Regions from separate parts of the Glutamicibacter arilaitensis Re117 genome, predicted to be linked through region 1. Evidence: predicted binding sites of a transcription regulator. Region 1 holds the regulator's gene; the other holds the start of a gene.
What was found. Region 1 encodes LexA, which represses DNA repair genes until DNA is damaged. Its sites were predicted from a motif close to TCGAACANNTGTTCGA; they were not measured.

Region 1 (5,284 bases):
CGCTGCTGGTGGAGCCAAACGCCATTGCGGTGTCAACGTCGATGAAATGGTCAAGGCCGCCAACCGTTTGGAGAAAGCGCTGACCGGCGTGCCCACAGGCTTGCTGGAACAGGGCCTGCGCGAAGATATGGGCATTGCCCTGAACGACATTGTGGAGCAGGCCCGCTTGGCGCTGGCATTGTCCAAGCCGGAAGCCAATGCGCCGGCCGATGGCGGTCGGCAGACCGCACGCTCCCAGCTGCAAGCCGTTATGGATGATGCGATTCGCATGCTCGAATGCGAAGAGCGGCGCGAGGTCCTCTACACCACCCGTCCACGCGAATTCGTCGAAGGCCGAGGCTACGTCGAGGCTGATGAAACTCAGCCGGCCACCTTGAACGTGGCGCCACTGTCGGTAGCCGGCAAGTTGCGCGAAGGCCTGTTCGACGGACGCACGGTCATCTTGACCAGCGCCACGTTGGCCATCGGATCGCAGTTTGATTCAGTCGCAGGTTCCCTGGGCTTGATGGGTGCTGGCGCACCCTCTTGGACCGGCGTGGACGTGGGCAGTCCCTTCGATTACCCGAAGCAGGGCATCCTCTATGTCGCCAAGCACCTGCCGAAGCCCGGCCGTCAGCTAGCGGCCGAGACCTTGGATGAGATTGAAGACCTGATCAAGTCCTCGGGTGGCGGCGCCTTGGCGTTGTTCACTTCCAAGCGTTCTGCAGAAGAAGCAGCCAGCATCTTGCGCGAGCGCCTGGACGTCGAAATCTTGTGCCAGGGCGAAGCCAGCATGAAATCACTGGTCGAGCAATTCAGCAGCGAACGGGACACCTGCCTCTTTGGAACCATGACCCTGTGGCAGGGCGTGGACGTGCCCGGTGATTCGTGCCGCCTGGTGATCATCGACAAGATCCCTTTCCCGCGCCCCGATGATCCCATCTCCAAGGCCCGTTCTGAGGACGTAGCCAAACACGGTGGCAATGGGTTCATGCAGGTTGCCGCGACGCACGCGGCGATCCGCCTGGCCCAGGGTGCTGGGCGCTTGATCCGCTCGGTTGGGGACAAGGGCGTTGTAGCGATCCTTGATTCGCGGATGGCCACGGCACGGTACGGAAGCTTCTTGAAAGCTACCTTGCCGCCGATGTGGCCAACGGTTGATAAGAAGGTCATCTCCGGTGTTCTCAAGCGTCTGAACCCGGGCGAATAACAGCCATTGCCAACATATGATTCTGAGCTGCCCTTGGATAAGGGGCAGCTCAAGTCATTTAACCGCCAGCGGCTTGAAGGTTTCCTGATGCGCTAATGTCGGCATTAGAAGCGATAATTCTTGAGTCGGAAAGGCGCCATGGATTCCATGCAGGTATTGGCACATCAAACCGCGATCGATACCCACGCTCGCTTTGGGCATCGCCTCATGGGGTTGCCTGGAACGTGGATTGGACGCAGCTACAGCACAGCGCAACGATTGCTCGATGGAAGCATGCTCAGCGACCTCAACGGGCTCTCGCATCCCTTCAGTGAATGGAACTACTGGTGGCAGGCTCATTACCTGGATGCCATCATCGATGATGGCTACGCGTACCTGAATGAAGGCAACGACAAGCTGGCTGGCGAAGCACTAGCCCTGGCCAACGCCTTATTGCGTGGCATCCACCTGCGGAACTTCGGGGTCCTGCCCAACTATTTTTTCCACGATATGGCATGGCTGGCCCTGGCCAGCGAACGCTTGGTTCGGTTCACCCATGAGGCGTCCGGTAAGAAGAACAAGCATGCACAGCTGGCAGTGCGAGTGCTGGGCAAGCAGCTTCATCAAGGCAAGGATGATGTACTGGACGGTGGCCTGTACTGGTCCAGGAAGCGGGACTTCAAAAACACGCCCGCTAACGCGCCAGCGGCATTGTTCTTCGCCCGTACAGGACAGAAGGATATCTCGCGTGAGCTTCTGCAATGGCTGGAAGCTAAGCTGTTCAGCTCTGAACACGGGCTGTACTTGGACGGACTGCGGATAAATGAACGCGGACACCGGCTGGAACCAGCGGTCTACAGTTATAACCAGGGAACCGTCCTTGGTGCATTGCTTGAGCTCGGCGAACCTGCGGACCTGGCTCATGCCCAGGTGCTGATCAAAGCGACCGCGCAGTCCCTGGCCTCAGAATCAGGGGTGCTGGCATTCAACCATGGAGGAGATGGCAATCTGTTTGCGGGGATCCTCTGCCGCTACCTGGCTCTTGCCGCCACCGATGAGCGGTTGGAGGCCTCTAGCCGCGACACCGCCAAGACGCTGGTCATGGCGACCTCGCATCATCTAAAAGACCAAGAGCCACGCCGGCTTTCAGCAGCAGTGCAGCGTTGGATGATCTTCTGCGCCGCGGCCGGCCTCGAATCAAGCACTGGGCGCTAGCGCATCAAACGAAGATTGCGCTGGTGCCAAGCACCAGCGCAATCGAGGGGCAACTATTAGAGTGAGCGCATCACGGAGACGACACGTCCCATAATGGTTGCTGCATCGCCCAAAATTGGTTCGTAGCGCGAGTTCTGCGGAAGCAACCACGTATGCCCATCGCGCTGGCGGAACGTCTTGACCGTGGCTTCTTCGTCGAGCAGTGCTGCGACGATATCCCCGTTGTCTGCCGTCTGCTGGCGACGGACAACTACCCAGTCGCCATCGCAAATCGCAGCGTCAACCATTGAATCGCCGGATACCTTGAGCATGAACAATTCGCCATGTCCAACGAGCTGACGAGGCAACGAGAAAACATCTTCGACGGATTGTTCGGCCAGGATTGGGCCACCAGCGGCAATGCGACCTACCAGCGGGACCATGGTCGTGTCAGCGGAAGTGCTCAGCTCAATGATCTTGGCGTCTTCGTTGATGACCGGCTCTGCTGGTTTCGAAGCTTCAGCAGCCTCTGAATCTTCGGCCAGCTGCAGCGGGAGCAGGATTTCCATGGCGCGCGGACGGCGTGGATCGCGACGGATGTAGCCCAGCTTTTCCAACTGGCTCAACTGGTGAGTCACGCTCGAAAGGCTCTTGAGGCCAACTGCGTCGCCAATCTCACGCATCGATGGTGGATAGCCGTTCTTGCCGATAGACCGCTGGATCGTCTCCAGGATCTTCTTTTGGCGTATCGTCAGCGAACGTGCATTCGATCGGGGAGTGCGTTGTGAAGCTGACATGAGATTTTGCCTTCCCTAGCAAATATTCGAAAGTTCGTAAGTCCAAACTGTCGGAGCTAGATGGTGTGATGTTTTCATTGCTCGTCTACTTCGAAATCTTAGTAGATAAGCGAGCTTCTTTCAAAGATTTGTTCGAAAACTTCTGGACAAGTCCTGCAAACCTCTGTTAGAACAGATATACGAAGTTAGAACAAGTTTTCGAATCGATAGTTTCGAATACACATTCGCATCACTTGAATTTTTTGAGGAGACAAAGTCATGGCTACCGTCGCACTTGACTCAAATCAGACCCAGACGCCACTGAAGATCCGCATCAACCGCCGCGGATGGGCCGTGCTGGTTGGACTGCCTATTTTTGCACTCACCGTCGCAGCAGCGTTCTTCATCGCAATGTTTTCTTCCGACGCGCATGCTGCAGCGAACACTCCGGCGGGAATCGAAACCGTGGACGTCACCGTTATTCCAGGAGATACCCTGTGGAGTCTGGCACGGGAATACGCCACTGGCTATGACGTAACCTCCGCAGTCGACCACATCGCAGAATTGAACGCGTTGAACAGCAGCGAAATCCAGATCGGCGAGACCTTGTCCATTCCGGTCCTCGCCGGCTAGCTTGCACCACCTGCCTCAGGTTTGTTACCTGCCCTCGTAGCGGATTCACCTGCAGGCACACTGCGCACGTAGACTTGATGCGTGAATGACCGCAGTGAACTTTTGAGTCAGCTGCCCTTGCGTGAGAATCTCCGCGGGCTATCCCCTTATGGCGCACCACAAATTGATGTGCCCATTCAGCTGAACGTCAACGAGAACACCCATCCGTTGCCACCAACAGTCGTAGACGCCATTTCCCAAGAAGTGGCTAAGGCTGCGGCAACGTTGAACCGCTACCCGGACCGCGAATTCACCGAACTGCGTGAATTGCTCGCCGATTACCTGGGGCATTCGCTGACCAAGGAAAATATCTGGGCTGCTAACGGCTCCAACGAAATCCTTCAGCAAATCCTGCAAGCCTTTGGCGGTCCTGGCCGTTCGCTGATGAGCTTCGCTCCTACCTACTCCATGTACCCACTGCTTGCTAGTGGAACAGACACGTCTTACATTGCCGGAACGCGCGCTGCAGATTTCACCCTGTCCGCTGAATCCGCGGCCGCACAGGTCCGCGAGCACAAGCCGAATATCGTATTCCTCTGCTCGCCCAACAACCCCACCGGCACGGCGCTTGGCCTGGACGTCATCACCGAAGTGTATGAAGCCCTGAGCGAGCATGACGGCGTGCTGATCGTCGACGAAGCCTACGCAGAGTTCTCATTGGCCAGCACCAAATCCGCACTGACCTTGCTCGATGGCCGCCAGCGTTTGATCGTCTCGCGCACCATGTCCAAAGCCTTCGGGCTGGCCGGCGCACGCGTAGGCTATTTGGCTGCAGCTCCTGAAGTTACTGACGCGATCCGGTTGGTGCGGTTGCCGTACCACCTCTCGGCAGTTACCCAAGCGACCGCCATTGCCGCGTTGAAGAACATTGAGCTGTTGCTGGCCCAAGTTGAAGACATCAAGTCGCAACGCGACCGTATTGTCACCCGACTGAAGGAACTTGGCCTCAAGCCTTCGGTCTCCGATTCCAATTTCGTGTTCTTTGGTGGTGTTGAAGATCCCCATGCTATTTGGGAAGGGCTGTTGGAAGCCGGCATCATCATCCGCGACAATGGAATCCCGGGAACCCTGCGCGTCACTGCAGGAACCGAATCCGAAACCACAGCCTTCTTAGAACGGCTTGCCGAACTGCTCGGCTCACAGAAGTAATCCAAGACAAGCGAAGGAAGACATGTCTGCCGAATTGATTGGTGCACGCCGCGCCCGCATGGAACGCGTCACCAGCGAATCGTCCGTATTCGTTGAACTGGACCTCGATGGTACCGGTGTCTCTGAGATCAGCACCTCGGTGCCGTTCTATGACCACATGCTGACTGCGCTATCCAAGCATTCGCTCATCGACCTCACCGTGCGCGCCACCGGTGATACCCATATCGATGTTCACCACACGGTTGAAGACACTGCCATCACCATTGGTGAAGTATTGCGCGTTGCACTTGGCAATAAGGCCGGCATCCGCCGCTTCGGCACCTCC
Region 2 (5,284 bases), 750 kb from region 1:
TGAATCCCTGCCATTGGATGCACTGCCGCTCGGGGTCAATCTGGATCTGGTTTAGCGCTGGCACGAGACCGGCATCCAAGACGTTTTGCAGCTGGTAGGGCTTGAAATTCGAAACGCCGGCGGCTCGGATCTTGCCCTCTTCCACAAGCTTGCCCAGCTCCGTGAAGGCTTCAACGTAGGTGCCCTGCTCGGGGTTGGGCCAGTGGATCAAGAACAAGTCCAAATGCTCCAGGCCCAAGCGTGCCAAGGAGTTCTCCAACGCCTGGCGCACGCCTTTTGCCGAATGCCACTGCTTATTGAACTTGGTGGTGACGAAATATTCATCCCGATCCAGTCCACTGCTGGCCAACGCCTGGCCTACGGCATCTTCATTGCGATAGTTCTCGGCTGTATCGATACGGCGGTAGCCGATTTCCAGTGCAGAGAGCACTGCATCAGCCGCTTCCTGTCCGCGCATGGGCCAGGTCCCCAATCCGATCGAAGGCATGCTCACGCCACCGGCAAGTTCGAGAGAAGAAATATCGGAGATCATGTCCTGAACCTACCAAGAATGATCGCCGGCGGGCAGGAGGCTTCGAAGAATCCGCGACACACCGGGACACAAAACCGGCGCATGGGCTCCGTGGGTTTAACGTTATTTCGGCGCCTTTCCGTGCAGCCAACCACCGAACACCATGAAGGTTAGAACCATGCCGAACATAGGCGTCCTCGCTCTACAAGGGGATTTCCGCGAACATCTGGCCTCCTTGGAGCGGCTCGGCGAACCAGCGCAGATGGTGCGCACGATCCAGGAACTGGCGCAGGTCGACGCGCTGGTGATTCCCGGGGGCGAATCGTCGGTGATCGACAGGCTTTCGCGCAATTACGGGTTAGCGGAGCCCATCAAGGAACGCATCGCCGGCGGAATGCCTGCCTATGGTTCCTGCGCCGGGATGATCATGCTGGCAGATCGCATCGAAAACCCCGCAATCTCACGCGATGGCGCCGTTCAGCAGAGCTTCGGCGGTATCGACATGACGGTGAAGCGCAACGCCTTCGGACGCCAGGTCGATTCATTCGAGTACCGCTTGGACTTCAACGGCCAGAACCTCGAAGCCGTGTTCATCCGCGCACCAGAAGCCGTGCAAATCGGTCCAGGGGTCCAGGTGATCAGCACCGTCCAAGCGAGGTCGGAACGCGAACAGGGTAGAATTGTTGCAGTACGCCAGGGAAATTTGTTGGCAACCAGCTTTCACCCGGAAGTCACCGGCAGCACTGCTATCCATCAATATTTCATCAATCTCACGCGAGGAGACGCTTAAAGCATGTCAGGCCACTCCAAATGGGCAACTACCAAGCACAAGAAGGCTGCGATCGACGCCAAGCGCGCCAAGGCCTTCGCTAAATTCATTAAGGGCATTGAAGTTGCTGCCCGTGCCGGCGGTGCCGACATGGCCGGCAACCCAGCACTGGAACTTGCTGTCAGCAAGGCCAAGAAGAACTCCGTGCCGATCAACAACATCGACCGTGCAGTCAAGCGCGGTGCCGGCCTGACCGGTGAGGTCGTCGACTACACCGAGATCATCTACGAAGCACGTGGCCCACAGGGCTCGGCTCTGTTGATCGAATGCCTGACCGACAACAAGAACCGTGCGGCATCCGAGGTCCGCGTGGGCATCACCCGCAATGGCGGCACCATCGCCGACCCGGGTTCGGTTGCCTACCTGTTCAACCGCCAGGGCGTTGTCCGCCTGCCTAAGGGCGAGCTGACCGAAGACGACCTGCTGATGGTCGTACTGGATGCCGGTGCCGACGAGATCATGGACGAGGACGAGAACTTCGCCATCGTTTGCGATCCTTCGGATCTGCGTGCTGTCGCGGCTGCTCTGGACGAAGCTGAAATCGCCTACGAATCCGACGAAATGGAATTCATTCCATCCATGAAGGTCGATCTGGACGTAGACGGTGCCCGCAAGTTCCTGAAGCTCTACGACGCATTGGAAGAACTGGACGACGTCCAGGGCATCTACACCAACGCTGATCTGTCCGATGAGGTTCGCGCCGCGCTGGACGAAGAGCAGTAAGGCTTGGCCTTACGTGTTGTGGGCGTCGACCCCGGCTTGACCCGCTGTGGTCTTGCCGTGGTCGACGTCGCTGCAAACAGGCAAGTTTCGCTGGTGGACGTCACCGTCGCCGGCACCCCGCCGGGCACTCCGCTCGATGCCCGGCTATTGAAGATCGCGGACGCGATCGATGCGTGGCTGGACCTGCATAAGCCAGATGTGCTGGCCTTGGAACGCGTGTTTGCCTCGGCGAACGTCTCCACGGTGATCGGCACCGCGCAGGTTACCGGCGTCGTAATCACCGCCGCTGCCCGTCGCGGGATCCCCGTGGCAATGCACACGCCGACCGAAGTCAAAGCGGCGGTTACCGGCTCTGGGCAGGCTACTAAGGTGGCCATTGGCAAGATGGTCGCGAAGATCTGCCGGCTTGATGAACCGCCCAAGCCAGCGGATGCCGCTGATGCTGTAGCGCTGGCCATCACCCATGGTTGGCGTGGAGCCGCGAGCGGTTCCCACGCGTCAGCCTCGGCTGCTGCTGCGGGAGGCTCTTCGCAGCTCACTGCGGCGCAGCAGGCGTGGATTGCCGCTGAAGCTTCGGCGAAACGGCGCGCGGTTCGACGCTAACGACCTTCGGGACAGCGGTCTCGACGCACCGGCGGGCCAGATGGATCGATATTCGTAGGTATCTTCGATAAACTGGGTTTGATCGAACATATATCCCAAGGAGTGGCATGATCAGCTCATTGACCGGCACCGTGCAAGCGGTTGCTTTGAACACCGCGGTAATTGACGTCAACGGCTTCGGAATGCTGGTCAACGCCACCCCGGGGACGCTATCTGCGTTGCATGCAGGTCGGGAAGCCACGGTTTTCACCTCCATGGTGGTGCGCGAAGACTCGATGACCCTTTTCGGCTTCGCTACCGCTGAGGAACGCGATGTCTTCGAGGTGCTGATCTCCGTTTCAGGCATTGGTCCACGTACCGGTCTGGCCATCTTGGCGGTGCACTCTCCAGAAGAGGTCCGCATCGCGGCCAACACCAAGGACACCGCTGCCTTCACCAAGGTTTCTGGCATTGGTCCCAAGGGCGCAAGCCGTATTGTGCTGGAATTGAACGGCAAGCTGGTGCCAACCGGCGCCCCTGTTCCTTCAAGCTCCGGCGGTGGCAACGTGAGCGTTTGGGAGCCACAGGTGATCGAAGCGCTCACCGGCCTGGGCTGGAGCGAAAAGGACGCCACCGCAACCTTGAAGTCCCTATCCAAGGCTGACCCGGATGTCATTGCCGCTGGCAATGTCGCCGAAATCCTGCGTGCCGCATTGCGCAGCATGTCTAGCGGAACCCGCGCCTAAGCGGTCTGCGAGAGGAACAATCTGATCATGAATGATTCCACCGGGCTCACCAGCGCTGGCAGCGAACCCGAGGAACGCGTCATTGAAGCGGCCCTGCGCCCGCGCAACCTCGACGACTTCGTGGGCCAGTCGCGCGTTCGCCAGCAGCTCTCACTGGTGCTAGAAGCAGCGAAAATCCGTGAACGCACCGCCGACCACGTTTTGCTCTCGGGCCCTCCCGGCTTGGGCAAGACGACTTTGTCGATGATCATCGCTGCGGAGATGAATGCCCCGTTGCGTATTTCCTCCGGCCCAGCTATCCAGCATGCTGGTGATCTAGCTGCGATTCTCTCCTCCTTGAGCGAGGGCGAAGTGCTCTTCCTCGACGAGATCCACCGCATGTCCCGGCCGGCAGAAGAAATGCTCTATATGGCCATGGAAGATTTCCGCGTGGACATCATCGTGGGCAAGGGAGCTGGCGCCACAGCCATCCCGTTGGAACTTCCACCTTTCACCTTGGTCGGGGCAACCACTCGCGCCGGCCTTCTGCCCGGCCCCCTGCGAGACCGCTTCGGCTTCACCGGCCATTTGGAGTTCTACGCAGTCAAGGAATTGGAACTGGTGCTGCGCCGTTCTGCGATGATGCTCGACTTATCGGTCACCTCGGCCGCATTCACCGAAATTGCCGGACGCTCCCGCGGTACCCCGCGTATCGCCAACCGCCTGTTGCGCCGTGTGCGCGACTGGGCCTTGGTGCACAAGCTTGAAGAAATCGATGCCAAGGCAGCCGCTGCCGCCTTGGACATGTATGAGGTAGACGCCCGCGGGCTGGATCGCCTGGATCGTGGCGTGCTTGAAGCCTTGTGCACCAAGTTCGGCGGGGGACCGGTGGGTCTATCTACCCTGGCCATCGCCGTAGGCGAAGAAACCGAAACCGTGGAGACTGTGGCCGAGCCATATCTGGTGCGCGAAGGACTGATGGGCCGGACCCCACGCGGCCGCATCGCCATGCCAGGAGCCTGGGAGCATCTGGGGTTGGCCATGCCCAAAGATGCCATCTTCGCCAGTGCGCAAACCTATGAAAATGATGAGGATTAGGCAAGCATAACTTCACTGCTCGCGTAAATGGTCTGCTGGTACACCGTGACGCACTAGACTAAAGACGCCTGACCTATGCCCGTTTTCGGGTGGGGAAGGGCGTCTTTGCTGTTGCGCGTCCATTTATGGCGTAATGGCATCCCAGAATTTCAGATCAAATCGCAACAAATCGTTAGCAGGTAACTACGTGAATCCCCTCGTAATCGCTCAGGCCGCAGGTGGCGGCTTCAACCCATCCTTGATCCTGATGGTCGCACTGTTCGCAGTCTTGATCTTCATGATGTTCCGTGGCCGCAAGAAGCAGGCTGCACAGCAGGAGAAGCTGAAGAACAACACCGTGCCAGGCGCCAAGGTGATGACCAACTCGGGCATCTACGGCACCGTTGTCGGCGTTGACGCTGAGGATCGCGTACAGGTTGAGGTAGCACCCGGCGTTGTGCTGAACCTGCACCGCCAGGCCATCGCCACCTTCCTGGACAAGGACGCAGCAACCCCAGCTGCCTCAGGTGAAGTTGCAGAGTCCACCAGCACCACCGAAACCCCGGAAGAGTCCCTGCGTCGCTTGAACGACGAGGGCAAGGACGAGCGCAACGCCTAAGCTCCGGGCAGCCTAGCGGTGGCCTGCAGGCCAAGCCACTCAAACGAGAAAGCACATTAGATGTCATCAATCAGACCTGTTAAGCAGGCGCGCAAAGCGTTGCTATGGTTGCTGATCGTCTTCATCATCGCAACCGGCGTATTGGTAGCTGGTGCAGCGAACGGTAAAACCGGATGGGGACCGAAGCTCGCCCTCGACCTCGAAGGCGGCACCGAGAT

Region 2: ruvA (Holliday junction branch migration protein RuvA) is a predicted target of LexA. The motif match lies at 2,749-2,764, and genes of this name have one in related genera.

What each region holds. Positions count from the first base shown of each region.
Region 1 covers NC_014550.1:1,235,354-1,240,637, forward strand. Annotated here, with positions in the region: gene AARI_RS06145 (ATP-dependent DNA helicase) at 1-1,189, shown strand, start outside; gene AARI_RS06150 (glycoside hydrolase family 76 protein) at 1,328-2,383, shown strand; gene lexA (transcriptional repressor LexA) at 2,440-3,159, opposite strand; gene AARI_RS06160 (LysM peptidoglycan-binding domain-containing protein) at 3,418-3,771, shown strand; gene AARI_RS06165 (histidinol-phosphate transaminase) at 3,853-4,959, shown strand; gene hisB (imidazoleglycerol-phosphate dehydratase HisB) at 4,982-5,284, shown strand, end outside.
Region 2 covers NC_014550.1:1,983,855-1,989,138, reverse strand. Annotated here, with positions in the region: gene AARI_RS09545 (aldo/keto reductase) at 1-532, opposite strand, end outside; gene pdxT (pyridoxal 5'-phosphate synthase glutaminase subunit PdxT) at 690-1,301, shown strand; gene AARI_RS09535 (YebC/PmpR family DNA-binding transcriptional regulator) at 1,305-2,063, shown strand; gene ruvC (crossover junction endodeoxyribonuclease RuvC) at 2,067-2,666, shown strand; gene ruvA (Holliday junction branch migration protein RuvA) at 2,774-3,391, shown strand; gene ruvB (Holliday junction branch migration DNA helicase RuvB) at 3,419-4,468, shown strand; gene yajC (preprotein translocase subunit YajC) at 4,656-5,066, shown strand; gene secD (protein translocase subunit SecD) at 5,127-5,284, shown strand, end outside.